One region of the Vibrio orientalis CIP 102891 genome, then DNA from elsewhere that is predicted to be linked to it. Evidence: predicted binding sites of a transcription regulator. Region 1 holds the regulator's gene; each other region holds the start of a gene.

Region 1 (5,462 bases):
GACCAAACCCCTGCATTAACTGATCACGTCCTGCTGAGGTCAGTTGCCACTCCACTAGCGTGGCGAAGTCCGCCGCTTTGCCTTTACGCAGTGCACTTGGCATCGCATTGAGTAGAGTGTCACCTAATGGATATTGATAGAACTGGCTGCACCATAACAGTAAAGAGTAAAGCTTTTCAGGCCATACAGGTTGGCTATCGAGAACTTGCTTGATCGGTTTGAGCTTATCAAGACTGAACTCAGATTCATTGGCAAACGCCGTGACAACACCCACTAACGTCTGGCGACCAAAAGGCACAGAAACACGGCCACCGATGATAGGAAATAGGTGACTAGGAATCTGGTAATCAAACTGTTTGTCGAGTGGTACGGGTAGCGCAACTCGGGCTATCAAAGGTCGCATTGTTTGATAAAAAGCTCGTTGGAAGGAATCGGTAATTAGTCTAAGGGAAAAGCCTTGCAGTGGAAAGAGAGGCTGAATAGTCAGCCAAAAACAATAATGGCTAAAAAAGTAGCAAGTTTCTCTTCAAACTGGTTGATCCTAGCTCACGTATTCATTACTATATCGCGCCTTAGGATATGGCTCGCCTTAGTGTAGCGGTATCTAAGTTATTTTTTTCACTACGTGTGGTGTCCGGCTTAGATTCGGATAGCGACACGGCCTAATTTGAGGTTATCCCATGAAAACTGGTATCCACCCAGAATACAAAGCTGTTAAAGCAACTTGTTCTTGTGGCAACTCTTTTGAGTTCAACTCAACTCTAGCTAAAGAGTCTATCCACCTAGACGTATGTGACAAATGTCACCCATTCTACACTGGTAAGCAACGTATCGTAGATACAGGCGGCCGTGTTGATCGCTTTAACAAGCGTTTCGGTGCTCTTTCAAGCAAGAAGTAATTTCTTCGACTTGATTGAAAAAAAGGACGCTCAGGCGTCCTTTTTTGTTATCTGCCACCAGCCAAATTGCCATTTCTCAGAGTAATCTATTACTAAATTTTAGGTTCGCTAGCCATATCTCTATTCATCTGGTCTTATCTCCAGTCATTTACCGCATTTTATTGCTTTAGCTCGCATTCTGACCTATGCAGCTTGACTTAGTTACTCTAAAATGGATTTCCCCATTATTTATAATTATTAACGAGTACCTACACCCATGTCAGACGACAATCGCCAAGAATTATCCCCAGAAGAACAATTCCGCCAACAAGCACTGGACTATCATGCTTACCCTACTCCAGGCAAAATCGCTGTCGCACTAACGACTCCAGCTGAAACAGCAAAAGATCTTGCACTAGCATACAGCCCTGGCGTGGCAGAACCTGTACGTGAAATCGCGCAAAACGCCGATAACGTTTACAAGTACACTTCGAAAGGAAATATGGTTGCGGTTATCTCGAACGGCACTGCAATTCTTGGCTTAGGTAACTTAGGTCCTCTAGCGTCAAAACCGGTAATGGAAGGTAAATCACTTCTGTTCAAACGTTTTGCAGGTCTAGACTCGATTGATATTGAAGTAAAACACCGCACGATTGAAGAGTTTGTTGATACCGTGGCAAACATCGCCGACACCTTTGGCGGTATTAACCTTGAAGACATCAAAGCACCTGATTGTTTTGAAATTGAAAAGCAGCTGATTGAACGTTGTGATGTACCTGTGTTCCACGATGATCAACACGGTACCGCCATTGTAACGGCTGCAGGTATGCTTAATGCGATTGAGCTGCAAGGTAAAAAACTAGAAGAAGCGACAATTGTGTGTCTGGGTGCTGGCGCCGCTGCTGTCGCGTGTATGGAGCTACTGATCAAATGTGGCGCAATGCGCGAAAAGATCTATATGCTTGACCGTAAGGGTGTAATTCATACTCGCCGTGACGATCTCAACGAATACAAACAACTATTCGCCAACAATACAGACAAGCGCACACTAGAAGATGTGATTGAAGGGGCGGATCTGTTCTTGGGTGTATCTGGTCCTAACCTATTGTCACCAGAAGCACTAAAGCTGATGGCAGACAAACCAGTGGTATTTGCGTGTTCGAACCCAGATCCAGAGATCAAGCCAGAGCTCGCTTACGAGGTACGTGACGATCTGATTATGGGTACTGGTCGCAGTGACTACCCTAACCAGGTAAACAACGTGTTATGTTTCCCATTTATCTTCCGTGGCGCTTTAGACGTTCGCGCAAGTGAAATTAACGATGAAATGAAGCTGGCCGCCGTTGATGCGATTCGTCAGTTAGCAAAAGAAGAAGTGCCTGCAGAAGTACTGATTGCAGCAGGTGTTGATGCGCTTTCATTCGGCCCGGGTTACATCATTCCAAAACCAATGGATTCTCGCTTACTACCTCGCGTAGCCAAAGCGGTAGCTCAAGCTGCTGTTGACTCAGGTGTTGCTCGTATAGAAATGCCAGAAAACTACATGGCAAACTAATCAGTTTAAATCACAAACAATAAAAAACCGCTCTCCAATGGAGAGCGGTTTTTTTGTATCTATTCAGTATTGGCTCACAGCGAAAAACTAAGGTGCTTGTGGTTTTTATTATTCTTCGTCAAACGCTTCAAATTCAATACCCATCTCTGTCATTAGTTTTTTCACTTCTGCAGGAATATCGTCTGGGCGATCTTTACGTAAGTCTTCATCCGTCGGCAATGGTTGGCCTGTATAAGCATGGAGAAATGCTTCACACAATAGCTCGCTATTGGTTGCGTGGCGGAGGTTATTAATCTGACGACGCGTACGCTCATCAGTCAATACCTTCAATACTTTCAATGGAATAGAAACGGTAATCTTCTTTACTTGTTCGCTTTTCTTTCCATGTTCAGCATATGGGCTTATATATTCGCCATTCCAATCTGCCATTGCGCACCTTTTGTAAATATTTATGTTTGAAATTAGAAAGCGCAATTTTAGCGGGATTTATGGCCATAAGCAAAGACATATAGACGTCTAGAAGTATTGACGGCCACAAAAATGACAAGTAAAGTGAACAGATATGGGATTGGAATAACATATATCTAACAACCAACAGGTATAGCGTATTCCCTACTAGAAGTCACTAAAGTTCGAAAGGAAACACTTATGAGCACCCGCAAACCAGCCACAATCGCGGTACGTACTGGTATCGAGTCTGACACTCAGCATCACGCAGTTGTTCCACCAATCTACCTATCGACCAACTATGGCTTCCCTGCATTTGGCGAAGTACCAAAGTACGACTATACCCGCTCAGGGAACCCTAACCGTGGTTTGCTTGAAACGGCTCTGTTCGAGTTAGAATCCGGTAAAGGCGCTGTCGTCACTAACTGTGGTACCTCAGCACTTAATCTTTGGGTATCCGCCTTCCTAGGCCCAGACGACCTTATCGTGGCACCACATGACTGTTACGGCGGTACTTACCGTCTATTCAACACTCGCGCTAATAAAGGTGATTTTAAAGTCGAGTTTGTTGATCAGTCCGATCAGCAAGCATTGGCAGCCGCTATCGCCAAAAAGCCCAAATTAATTCTACTAGAAACACCATCAAACCCACTTGTGCGCGTGGTCGACATTGCAGAGGTGTGTGAACAGGCTAAGCAAGTCGGCGCTCTTGTCGCTGTCGACAATACCTTTTTGACACCTGTGTTCCAAAAGCCTTTAGAGCTTGGGGCTGACTTTGTTATTCACTCAACAACGAAATATATCAACGGCCATTCAGACGTTATTGGCGGCGTTGTGATCACCAAAACAGAACAGCACGCTGAAGAGCTGGCTTGGTGGGGTAACTGCATTGGCGCGACCGGCACACCGTTTGATAGCTACATGACGCTACGCGGTATTCGTACGTTAGGCGCGCGTATGAAAGTGCACGAGGAAAGCTCAAGTAAGATCTTAGACTACCTACAAACTCAAGAGTTAGTTGGTCGCATCTATCACCCTAGCTTACCGGATCACCCAGGTCACGAGATTGCCAAGAAGCAGCAGTCTGGTTTTGGCTCAATGTTAAGTTTTGAGTTTGCTGGTAGCTTTGAACAGCTGAAATACTTTGTTGGCGAGCTGGCGCTATTCTCACTCGCCGAGTCACTTGGTGGTGTAGAAAGCCTAATTTGTCACCCTGCCTCTATGACGCACCGAGCAATGGGTGAAGAAGCACTTGCCGAAGCGGGGGTATCACAACAACTGCTTCGCTTGTCAGTCGGTTTAGAGGATGCTGATGACTTAATTGAAGACCTTCAGCAAGCATTTACTAAAGCTAAGGAGGCATTCTAATGTCTATCGAGCGTCAGCTACATAAATTTGGTGGTAGCAGCTTAGCAGACCCAGAATGCTACCGTCGTGTGGTGGGGATACTCAAAGAATACTCAAAGCCTGACGACCTGATTGTGGTATCCGCCGCAGGAAAAACCACTAACCGTCTAATCGCCTTTTTAGACGCACTGAGTAAAGATGGCCGCCTTGCCCATGAAGAGCTGCAAAGCCTACGTCAATTTCAAGTAGAGTTAGTTGAAGAACTGCTAAGCGAAGAAGCACGTGAGCCACTGCTAGCAACACTACGTGATGAATTTAGTACCCTTGGCGAACTCACCTACCCGCTAACCGAAGCCGAAAAGGCAGCGGTTCTCGGTCACGGTGAAATGTGGTCATCTCGCTTACTCTCTGCACTGCTTAATCAAAACGAATTGCCAGCCGTGGCCCAAGATGCACGTGCATTTCTTCGTGCAGAAGCAGGCACTCAACCAGAAGTTGAATTTGGCACTTCTTACCCATTGATTAAAGAAGTTCTCGCACAGCATTCTCATCATCGTATCGTCATTACTGGCTTTATGGCTCAAGACAGCCAAGGCCATACCGTACTGCTTGGCCGTAACGGCTCTGATTACTCGGCAACGGTTATCGGCGCATTAGCGGAAACAAGCCGAGTAACGATTTGGAGCGATGTCGCGGGCGTTTACAGTGCTGACCCACGTTTAGTCTCTGACGCTTGTCTGCTGCCCCTACTGCGTTTAGATGAAGCCAGTGAGCTGGCCCGCCTTGCGGCTCCAGTTTTACACAGTCGTACATTACAACCAGTGGCGCAAAGCACCATGGATCTGCACCTACGTTGCAGCTACCAGCCAGAATCTGGTTCAACCCGTATTGAACGTGTGTTGGCATCTGGCCGCGGAGCCAAAATCATTTCTTCACTTGATGAAGTACTCCTAATCGAGCTTAACTTTGCCTCTGGTCATGACTTCCAACGCGTCGAAAATGAGGTACTAACCAGCCTTAAGCGCGCACAGCTTGAGCCTCTCACTTATGAGTCTCAGCCCGACCAGCAATGTCTGCGTTTAGCCTATACCGCAGAGATCGCAGGTGGTGCACTAGAATATTTACAAGATGCCGCAATTGAAGCCGAGATCAAGCTCAAAGAAGGCTACTCAATGGTCGCTGCCGTTGGCGCAGGCGTAACAACCAATGCCAATCATTGCTACGGTTTCTATCAG
Region 2 (5,462 bases), 1.0 Mb from region 1:
CAAAGCTAATGCCAGCTGGTCAGCGATTTGTTTGCGGGTGATATCTTCACGAGGGAATGTCCAACATAGAATCGTGACCGGACCTGTCAGCATGCCTTTCATCTGTTTTGAAGTTAATGATTGTGCGTAAGTAGACCACTCAACTGTAATCGGTTTTTCACGTTCAATATCGGCAACCACAATGGCTGGTTTCACGCAGCGAGATCCGTAGCTTTGCACCCAACCAAACTTGGTGGTTTGGAAACCGGCTAAGTTTTCCGCAAAGTACTCCACCATGTCATTTCGCTCTGCTTCACCATGTACTAAGACATCCAGATCCAGCGCTTCTTGGCGTTTTACCGCGTCTGCAATATGACCTTTTAGTGCCGTTTGATATTCCTGTTCGGACAGTTTACCGCTGCGATAAGCACTGCGTTGAACTCGGATTTCACTCGTCTGAGGAAAAGAACCAATAGTCGTGGTCGGGAACAGAGGTAAACCAAGCACTTCATTCTGGTGGGCAGCACGCTCTGCGTATGGCGCACTTCGCTCAGCCAGTGATTTTGTAATCTTGTTTAGGCGGGCTTGCACCTGAGGCTTATTCACATGGGTTGCCGTTTTACGAGCCTGAATTGGCGCACTGTAGGTATCACACGCTAGGATCGCTTCTTGGCTGCCATCTAGCGCTTTTCCGAGTAACGCCACTTCGGTCACTTTTTGTTTCGCAAACGCAAACCAACTTTGAACTTCGTCACTTAAAGCAGGCTCTAGGTCTAAATCAACTGGGCTATGCAGCAGTGAACACGAACTAGCCACCCAAAGTTTATCACCAAGTTTCTCTTTCAATGGTTTTAGGAGCTCAAGTTGCGCGCTTAAATCTGCTCGCCACACGTTACGGCCATTCACAACACCGGCTGAAAGCACCCAGTCGCTTGGTAACTTTGCCGCAACTTGCTCTAGTTGCTGTGGAGAAGCCGACAAATCAATGTGCAGACCGTCTACTTCTAGCTCGACGATTTTATCGAGTGAGTCGACCACTGAATCAAAGTAAGTGGTGAGCAGAACTTTTACATCGCTGCGAATCACCTGATACGCCAGCTTAAAAGAATCAAGCCAAGGTTTATCTAGTTCAAGCGCTAGGATTGGCTCATCAATTTGCACCCATTCAATACCTTGTTTGGCGAGTTTCGCCAGAATCGCTTGGTAAGCAGTCAACAAACGTGGCAGCAATGACAGTCGGTCAAATCCTTCTTCAACTTCTTTTCCTAGGTACAAATAGCTCAGAGGGCCAAGCAGCACTGGTTTTACATTATGACCCGCTTTCACCGCTTCATTCACTTCCTCAAACAGCTGCGGCCAGCTCACTTCAAAGCTATCGTCCTTGCTGAACTCCGGAACAATATAGTGATAGTTAGTGTTAAACCACTTAGTCATGTCTGATGCGGCATGACCACTGCAATCGCAGCTAACTTGAGATTGACCGCGACCAACCTTAAACAGGGTATCAAGATCTGGGAAGCCGCTTTGGTGACGCTTAGGCACATGCCCAAGTAACAGCGTCGTAGTTAAAACATGGTCGTACCATGCAAAATCACCCGCGGCGACAAAGTCTAGACCCGCGTCTGATTGAGTCTGCCAGTTTTTAATGCGCAGCTCGCTGCCGACAGATTTTAGTTCAGCTTGGCTAATTTCTCCGCGCCAATATTTCTCAAGGGTAAATTTCAGCTCTCGTTTTTCACCAATGCGTGGGTAACCGAGTATGTGTGTCGTAGTTGTCATGGTGTTCATCCTTAATTCTGCACGTTCAAATCTGTTATTCTGGTCAGCTCACCACCTAGGATGTCTGGATGGCTAAACTATCTCGCTAAACTGGACGAACGACAATCGACAAATATTCAACTTGTTTATTAAAATTTTTCATGATGATTCGTTTCTCAACCACTTAACTAATAATTAAACTCCCTTGAATTTTTAGACGTCTAGATGTTTACACTCCCATAAAAACAGGTTAGGTTAATAATATTCATGCTTAAACAGTCTGACTGAAGGGAATTCATGATAGAGCTAAAGCACTTACGAACACTCACCACACTCAGAGACACAGGATCGCTCACGGCAACGGCGACAACCTTGCATTTGACTCAATCTGCCCTCTCTCACCAAATTAAAGATTTGGAAGCTCGAATTGGTGGGCAACTGTTTTTGCGCAAAACCAGACCGGTTAAGTTCACCTCCGAAGGAGAGATCTTACTTAAGCTTGCTGATGATGTGCTGCCGCGATTAGCCAAAGCAGAAAATGAGATAGCCAGTCTCAAAGAGGATGTTAATGGCCGACTGCATATGGCGATCGAGTGCCACTCTTGCTTCCAATGGTTGATGCCAGCGCTGAAGGAGTACCAAGTCGCCTGGCCGAGTGTGACACTCGACTTTTCATCTGGTTTCGGCTTTGAACCACTACCCGCTCTGATGGCAGGTGAACTCGACTTGGTGATTACCTCAGACATTCAACCCCGGTCTGAAGTACATTATGAGCCACTGTTTGATTTTGAAATGCGCCTAGTGACATCTATCTCGCATCCACTGGCTGAAAAAGAGTGCATTGAGCCAGAAGATCTTGCCGATCAAACCATGCTCTCCTACCCGGTGCAAAAAAATCGCTTAGATGTGGTTAAGCATTTTTTGCAGCCGGTTGGCATTGAGCCAGCTAAATGGAAACAGGCGGACAATACATTGATGTTAATTCAGATGGTTTCAGCGGGATTAGGTGTGGCGGCCTTACCAAACTGGGCGATCAGTGAGTTTTCTAGACAAGGCTTAATCAGTAGTATTCCACTGGGTAGTGGCTTGTGGCGTCGCCTATTTGCTGCGACACGCCATGCAGACAAAGATAAACGTTACTTGCAGGCGTTCTTTAATACCGCAAGACAGCAGTCTCAAAGTCACCTTGATGGGATTAAAACCGTTTAATCAAAATACTAAAAAGGAGGCCTAAGCCTCCTTTTTGCTATCTTTCATAAGATTTGAACTGATTGGTCAATGGATCGTATTGGTAACCTAGCACGTCCAACTTACCAATTACGGCTTCTACATCCATTTCGTACATAGAAACAAGCTCTTCAAAGCTGTCACATTCTAGGCGCAGCTTTTCGTTCACTATGCCCAACAAGATGATGCTATCAAAGTTGCTCACATTGCTCAGATCCATGGCGTCCTCCTACTCCACATCTACTCTTTCTATAGTAGACGCAAATTCACCGCCTTGAAGTGAGCTAGCTTCAAACTCTTAAGTGATTACAGAACAAATAGAGCCTGATTTGACGTTGCTGATAGAAGCAAAAATACCAGTGCGATAGCAAGCTGACCTTTGTTGATCTCTTTCGATGCAAGTAAGTGCCAAGACCAGGCCACAATGGCGGTAATCAGCAGCGCAAAACTGGTTAGCAGAGGCTGAGTCACTGAAGTTAGCACATCACTATCTAAGCCGTACGCTTTAAGTAAGATAGCGAGCGACATCATCATGGCAGCAACCACACCTGTTACAGGCAAAATGCGATGAAATGCCTGCAAACGTGTACGGGCAATGGTCAGCAATAAATGCGCAAGCAAAGCACCAAGCAAAAACACTTGGAACAAAACACTTAAACCCGCCGCAATCGAAGTTTGTGCGCTAACTTCAATACCGACATACGCTAGTGCTAAACCATTGGCTAGATACATTACCCACATAGGGCCTTGGTCGCGTGTCTTCTTGGTTTGCACTTGAGAATAAAAATAGGCAATAGCAAACACTACCATCATGGCTTCAATTCGCAGTGATGCCAGCGCAAGCCAAAGTATCGCTAGTGAAGGCAACATTTTATGAATACGGCCTCGTTGACCGGGACAAATATCGCCTTTAACAAGAATCAGGGTCAAAAGGAGTTGAGCGCCCAATAACATTGGCGCAAACACGGCTAGTAGCTGCTGGATCATGGTGTCATTAAACTAAAATTATTACTGGTTGCGGATAATAGCAGACTGGTTAATTTTAGCTATCAGTGAAGTAAGACAATATATTTTGGTGCGTCACAACGCCAAGGTATTCCCCCACCGAATTGACCACAAGCCAAGGAGGACTAATCCCTTGTTTTAGTGTTTCCGTCACTTGATCATTGTTTTCTTCAAGCGTCAAAGTATGGATATTTCGCCGCATGACCTGATTTAACGTTTTTCGGCTATTTACAATGTCATTGCGGGTTTCGAACTTAGTCCCCGCCGTTGGTGATAAATGTAGGTTCACTTCTTCTAACCCCACCACGCCGACGCACATATTGCGATCGAGAACGGGAATAACTTCCAAATTGTATTGTTCTGAGGTGAGTAATGAGCGCGCTCTTTCTATCGTATCATCAGGCGATAAACACGGTAGATGAACCTGAGTAATACCCAATATGTTGGACTTCAGTTTACGACCTTTTCCAGAAAGGAACTTCTCAAGATCTTCGCAATAATCCCATGCTTTTTCGAGATCCTGGAGCGGTAACGGTTTGGAGAAATAGTAGCCTTGAATGTAATCCACCCCTAACGAGCAGACCGCTTCAAGTTCATTTCGGGTCTCTACACCTTCCGCCACGACTTTAACATTGAGCGTATGAGCCAATTGAGTAATCATTTTGACAATATAATATTTGTTGGTCCCTTCCATCAGGTTAGTGACGAACTCTTTATCAATTTTTATCACATCGAAATTACTATCACTCAAATAAGAAAATGAGCTGTATCCCGTACCGAAGTCATCAATCGCGACCTGTACCCCTCGGCGGCGAATGTTTCGTATCAAAGAGGACTGACGTGATTCGCTATCAAAATATGCACTTTCGGTTAATTCAATGGTCACGGTTTCCGGACGTTTAGCGTACTTATGAACCAGAGAATCCGCGCTTGCTAATACTTCATCAGTATCTAACTTGGTATTGAGGGAGCGATTAATCGTCACGCCAAGGTGTTGGCCAAATCGTTCCTGAATATGGTTGAGGTCTTGCAGCGCTCGCTGCCCCACACACCAGTCTAAATCCGAAACCAAATCTAAATCTTCGGCAATATTGACCATCTCCTGGGTATTGAGCATCTGACCATTTGGCCCTTTAAAACGGCTTAGTGCTTCAAATTTAACCACGTCCCAGTTTTTTGTATCGACTATCGGTTGGTAGTACACCTCGACATCTTTGGTCTTGATGGTTTTTTCCGCCCACTCCTCAAGCTCTTTTCTGCGCAATACTTGTTTATGGAGTACCCCGTGATAAAACGTAATTTGTCCGCGACTTGTTACGCTGTGTTCTAACATCGCTTGAACAGAGTGAGCCACCAGCAGTTTGGGATCATGCGTATCTTGACCTAAAACAGAGACGCCAATTCGGCCGGTCATGATTGCATTGTAAATCTGAGTACCGACGTGCTGATTAATCGATGAGAAAAAACGCCGTATCGCTTGGTGAATCATCCTC
Region 3 (5,462 bases), on a different contig from region 1:
CAATCTAGTGCGTCGTTTAGGTAGTTAACTACAGGTTGTAGAGAGAACTCTTCTGCGTATTCACCTTCAGTCGGGCGACCTAGGTGAGAAGTAACCATAACTTTAGCGCCTGCTTCTAGACAGTGCTTGATCGTTGGTAGAGATGCTAGGATACGTGCATCAGAAGTCACTTTGCCTTCTTTTACTGGTACGTTTAGGTCCGCACGGATAAATACACGTTTACCTGCTAGTTCCAGGTCAGTCATCTTGATTACAGACATGATGTGTCCTCTCAAATATTCAATAAGTAAAGTTTTTCAGTAGCCCGGCAACCCTGCCAGACCTATAAATTCTTCAAACTGGTTTTGATATGGAGTCGTTGATTATTTATTTCAAGTACAAAAATAAATATTTCTCCACCGCTGCATTACGACTTATTTTGCAGCTTGCATTGCGAGCGCCGTATCCAGCATGCGGTTCGCAAAGCCCCATTCGTTGTCACACCAAACAAGCATTTTAACTAAGTGCCCATTACTCACTCGTGTCTGTGTACCATCGACAATCGCGCTATGGGGATCATGATTAAAGTCGATAGAAACGAGCGGCGCTTCAGTATAGTCAACAATGCCCTGTAATGTACACTGAGATGCGTTAACAATGGTTTGATTTACGTCATTAACTTTCACATTTGTATTAATTGTGACACTTAAATCCATCGCAGTGACGTTAACAGTCGGTACTCGTACTGAAATCGCCTCAAATTTGTTAGAAAATTTCGGGAAGATTCTTTCAATACCCTTATGCAACTTAGTGTCCACTGGGATAATGGATTGGCTCGCTGCGCGAGTACGTCTTAAGTCAGAATGGTAAGCGTCAATGACCTGTTGATCATTCATTGATGAGTGGATGGTGGTAATGGTGCCTGATTCGATTTCAAAAGCGTCATCAAGAGCTTTAATGATAGGGACAATACAGTTAGTGGTACACGAACCATTTGAAACCACGTTGTGTTCTGCTTTTAACGTGTCATGGTTAACACCATAGATGATGGTGTTATCTAAATCGCTCGCTCCAGGATGAGAGAACAACACCTTCTTTGCTCCAGCCTTAATATGTTCCTGACCGTCAGCCTGAGAGCCAAAGACCCCCGTACAATCTAGAACTAAGTCGACCTCAAGATCTCGCCATGGCAGAAGTTCGATATCACTCAGGTGCAGAATGCGGATTGAGTCAAACTCCCCCGTCCCCTCATAAGGTGCATCATGGTGAACATAGATATGCTCTTGGTCATTGGAAATCTTCTTACCAAAACGCCCATGACTGGTGTCATACTGAAGTAAATGAGCCATTGCATCTGGCTGGGCCAACTCATTGACCGCGACAACTTTGATCTGTTGGCTTTTGCCACTTTCATATACTGCACGCAGTACATTACGACCGATACGTCCAAATCCATTGATCGCAACTTTTAGCATGATTCCATCGCCCTACATGATTTTCGTGTCACAAATAGTAACCGATAGCCATCCAAAGCGCATTAAATTCGTGATATGTACCGAAGTGTTAATTTTATAAAACTTGATTGATATTCGAATGATATGCATCATGGAAAGATAGATAAGTTATTTTCTGTTGGCTGTTTCTTTTCTAGTTTCATCAACCAAAGGAAATGACTATGTCTGGTTACCCAGCTACCCACTTTTGTAAGCAATGTTCGCAAGAAACGCCTCATAGCGAAATCTTAGTGAGAAAAACGAGCAGCTACGACACTGATCGTTCGTTACTTGGAAGAGTTAAGCTGATGGCTCACACCTTTATCAATGGTGGACATTACTACGACATGGATCGATACGTGACGTGTAAAGTATGTGGTCGCAAAGAAAAAGATAACTGGGGTAATGAGTTTGAATAAACTTTAAACTCACTGAAGCCAATATAAAAAAACCGAGCCAAATGGCTCGGTTTTCTCATTTTATATTCAAAATAATTGAAGTTGCAGCTAGGCAACAAGTAAGTTCATCCCTATGAGCATAGAGGCTCTATGTGATTAGGGGGAACTTACGCTGTTAACAACGCTGCAGCTTCAAGTCTGAAGAATATTAAGCAAGCAATTCTTTCGCTGTGCCTACTACGTTTTCAGTTGTGAAACCAAACATCTTGAATAGCTCACCTGCTGGAGCAGATTCACCGAACGTTGTCATACCGATGATCTTGCCACCAAAGCCAACGTACTTGTACCAGAAGTCAGCGATACCCGCTTCAACTGCGATACGAGCCGTTACGTCAGATGGTAGAACTGCTTCGCGGTATTCTGCATCTTGCTTGTCGAACGCATCAGTTGCAGGCATAGAGACTACGCGCACTTTCTTACCTTCAGCCGTTAGTTCAGCAGCAGCGTTCACCGCTAGTTCAACTTCAGAACCTGTTGCGATAAGGATAAGCTCTGGCTTACCTACACAATCTTTCAGGATGTAACCACCCTTCGCGATGTTAGCTACTTGCTCTTCGCTACGTTCTTGCTGTGCAAGGTTTTGACGAGAGAAGATAAGAGAAGTAGGGCCATCTTTGCGCTCGATTGCTAGTTTCCAAGCCACTGCCGACTCAACTTGGTCACATGGACGCCATGTGCTCATGTTTGGTGTTAGACGTAGAGAAGCGATCTGCTCAACCGGTTGGTGAGTAGGGCCATCTTCGCCAAGACCGATAGAGTCGTGCGTGTAAACCTGAATGTTCTGAACTTTCATCAGTGCAGCCATACGCATTGCGTTACGAGCGTACTCCATGAACATTAGGAAAGTTGCACCGTATGGTACGAAACCACCGTGTAGTGCAATACCGTTCATGATTGCTGTCATACCGAATTCACGTACACCGTAATGGATGTAGTTACCCGATGCATCTTCAGCTGACACTGACTTAGAACCAGACCACATGGTTAGGTTAGAAGGTGCTAGGTCAGCAGAACCGCCTAGGAATTCAGGTAGCATCGCACCGAACGCTTCTAGTGCGTTTTGAGACGCTTTACGTGATGCAATGTTTGCTGGGTTCGCTTGAAGGTCAGCAATGATTGCGCTTGCTTTCTCTTCCCACTGTGCTGGTAGTTCACCGTTTAGACGACGCTTAAGTTCTGCCGCTTCTGCAGGGTAAGCTGCCGCGTATGCGTCAAACTTAGCATTCCACGCTGCTTCTTTTGCTGCGCCAGCTTCTTTTGCATCCCACTGTGCATATACATCAGCAGGAATTTCAAATGGACCGTGTTCCCAACCAAGTTGCTTACGAGTCGCTGCAATTTCTTCAGCGCCTAGTGGAGCACCGTGACAGTCGTGTGAACCAGACTTATTAGGTGAACCAAAACCGATGATAGTTTTAGTACAGATAAGCGTTGGGCGAGGATCTGCTTGCGCCGCGATAATTGCTGCATTAATTGCTTCAGAATCGTGACCGTCTACTGCAGGGATTACGTGCCAACCGTAAGCTTCAAAACGCTTAGGTGTGTCATCCGAGAACCAACCTTCAACTTCACCATCGATAGAGATACCGTTGTCATCCCAGAAAGCGATTAGCTTGCCAAGGCCTAATGTACCCGCTAGAGAACATGCTTCGTGAGAGATACCTTCCATCAGACAGCCATCACCCATAAATGCATAAGTGAAGTGGTCTACGATGTCATGACCTTCTTTATTGAACTGCGCAGCTAGAGTCTTCTCAGCTAACGCCATACCTACAGCGTTAGTGATACCCTGACCTAGAGGACCTGTTGTTGTTTCAACACCTGGTGCATAGCCGTACTCAGGGTGACCTGGAGTTTTAGAGTGAAGCTGACGGAAGTTTTTCAGATCGTCAATCGATAGCTCGTAACCTGCCAAATGCAGTAGAGAGTAAATCAGCATTGAACCATGGCCGTTAGACAAAACAAAACGGTCGCGGTCAGCCCACTCTGGGTTAGCTGGGTTGTGGTTTAGGTGAGAGCGCCAAAGAACTTCAGCGATGTCAGCCATACCCATAGGTGCACCTGGGTGACCAGAGTTAGCTTGTTGTACACCATCCATACTTAGAGCACGGATTGCGTTGGCGAGATGTTGACGAGAAGACATGTCAGCTCCTGAATGCATTAAGCGAATCAAATAAGTGTGTGAATAATAATTCTCTCAAAGCACTTGTGGCACTGCAAACGTTTTCCAAGCCAAAAGTTCACAATTTTCTGAGATTTCATTCCCTTTACCACCAAGTTATCTATATTTAAGCTCAGCCAAGCAAACGTTTAGTTATGATTTATTAGAAAAAAGAGCTTGTAATTCGAGCATTCAAAATTAGAATAGACGTCTAGATGTAGATACACCTACAGTTTTTAATATTATTTAATAGTGATGAGTTAATTAAACTGGTCACTCTCAATCGATAAAGTGGAGCTCACATGGCTAAGCACCTGTTCACTTCTGAGTCAGTATCAGAAGGCCATCCAGATAAAATTGCAGACCAAATTTCTGATGCAGTACTTGATGCGATTCTAGAACAAGACCCAAAGGCACGTGTTGCGTGTGAAACTTACGTAAAAACCGGCATGGTAATGGTTGGTGGTGAAGTCACAACGTCAGCATGGGTTGATATCGAAGAGATCACTCGTGAGACGGTACGTGAAATTGGTTACGTTCACTCTGACATGGGCTTTGATGCTAATTCTTGTGCAGTTCTAAACACTATCGGTAAGCAGTCTCCTGACATCAACCAAGGCGTTGACAAAGCAGACCCTAAAGATCAGGGTGCTGGCGACCAAGGCATCATGTTTGGTTACGCAACTAACGAAACTGAAATTCTAATGCCTGCACCAATTACTTACTCACACCGTCTTGTTGAAAAGCAAGCTGAAGTGCGTAAAAGCGGCAAGTTAGATTTCCTTCGTCCAGATGCTAAATCTCAGGTAACTTTCCAGTACGACCAAGGTAAGATTGTTGGTATCGATGCGGTTGTTCTTTCAACTCAGCACTGTGATTCAATCTCTACTCCAGATCTACGTGAAGCAGTAATGGAAGAGATCATCAAACCAGTACTGCCTTCAGAGTGGATTAACAAAGAGACTAACTTCTTCATCAACCCAACTGGCCGTTTCGTAATCGGTGGTCCAATGGGTGACTGTGGTCTTACAGGCCGTAAAATCATCGTAGATACCTACGGCGGCGCAGCTCGTCACGGCGGCGGCGCTTTCTCTGGTAAAGATCCATCAAAAGTAGACCGCTCTGCTGCATACGCAGCACGTTACGTAGCGAAAAACATCGTAGCAGCTGGTATGGCTGACCGTTGTGAAATCCAACTTTCTTACGCAATCGGTGTAGCTGATCCAACGTCTATCATGGTTGAAACGTTTGGTACTGAAAAAGTATCTCACGACATCATCGTAGAAGCTGTTCGCCAGAACTTCGACCTACGCCCATACGGTCTACAAGAAATGCTCAACCTGCTTCAGCCTATCTATAAGAAGACGGCAG

What was found. The regulator MetJ, encoded in region 1, represses methionine synthesis genes. The targets are predictions, from matches to a motif close to TTAGACNTNTANANGTCTAA.
Region 2: a site for MetJ is predicted at 1,951-1,970, ahead of metE (5-methyltetrahydropteroyltriglutamate--homocysteine S-methyltransferase). Genes of this name have one in related genera too.
Region 3: a site for MetJ is predicted at 4,295-4,314, ahead of metK (methionine adenosyltransferase). Genes of this name have one in related genera too.

What each region holds. Positions count from the first base shown of each region.
Region 1 is NZ_ACZV01000005.1:2,347,867-2,353,328, forward strand. Features, by position in the region: gene priA (primosomal protein N') at 1-403, opposite strand, end outside; gene rpmE (50S ribosomal protein L31) at 681-899, shown strand; gene VIA_RS21470 (malic enzyme-like NAD(P)-binding protein) at 1,156-2,433, shown strand; gene metJ (met regulon transcriptional regulator MetJ) at 2,542-2,862, opposite strand; gene VIA_RS21480 (O-succinylhomoserine (thiol)-lyase) at 3,082-4,248, shown strand; gene VIA_RS21485 (bifunctional aspartate kinase/homoserine dehydrogenase II) at 4,248-5,462, shown strand, end outside.
Region 2 is NZ_ACZV01000005.1:1,342,803-1,348,264, forward strand. Features, by position in the region: gene metE (5-methyltetrahydropteroyltriglutamate--homocysteine S-methyltransferase) at 1-1,758, opposite strand, end outside; gene metR (HTH-type transcriptional regulator MetR) at 2,035-2,946, shown strand; gene VIA_RS16835 (DUF4250 domain-containing protein) at 2,984-3,184, opposite strand; gene VIA_RS16840 (hypothetical protein) at 3,271-3,951, opposite strand; gene VIA_RS16845 (EAL domain-containing protein) at 4,007-5,462, opposite strand, start outside.
Region 3 is NZ_ACZV01000002.1:46,181-51,642, reverse strand. Features, by position in the region: gene VIA_RS01125 (phosphoglycerate kinase) at 1-260, opposite strand, end outside; gene epd (erythrose-4-phosphate dehydrogenase) at 414-1,454, opposite strand; gene VIA_RS01115 (hypothetical protein) at 1,655-1,891, shown strand; gene tkt (transketolase) at 2,079-4,073, opposite strand; gene metK (methionine adenosyltransferase) at 4,394-5,462, shown strand, end outside.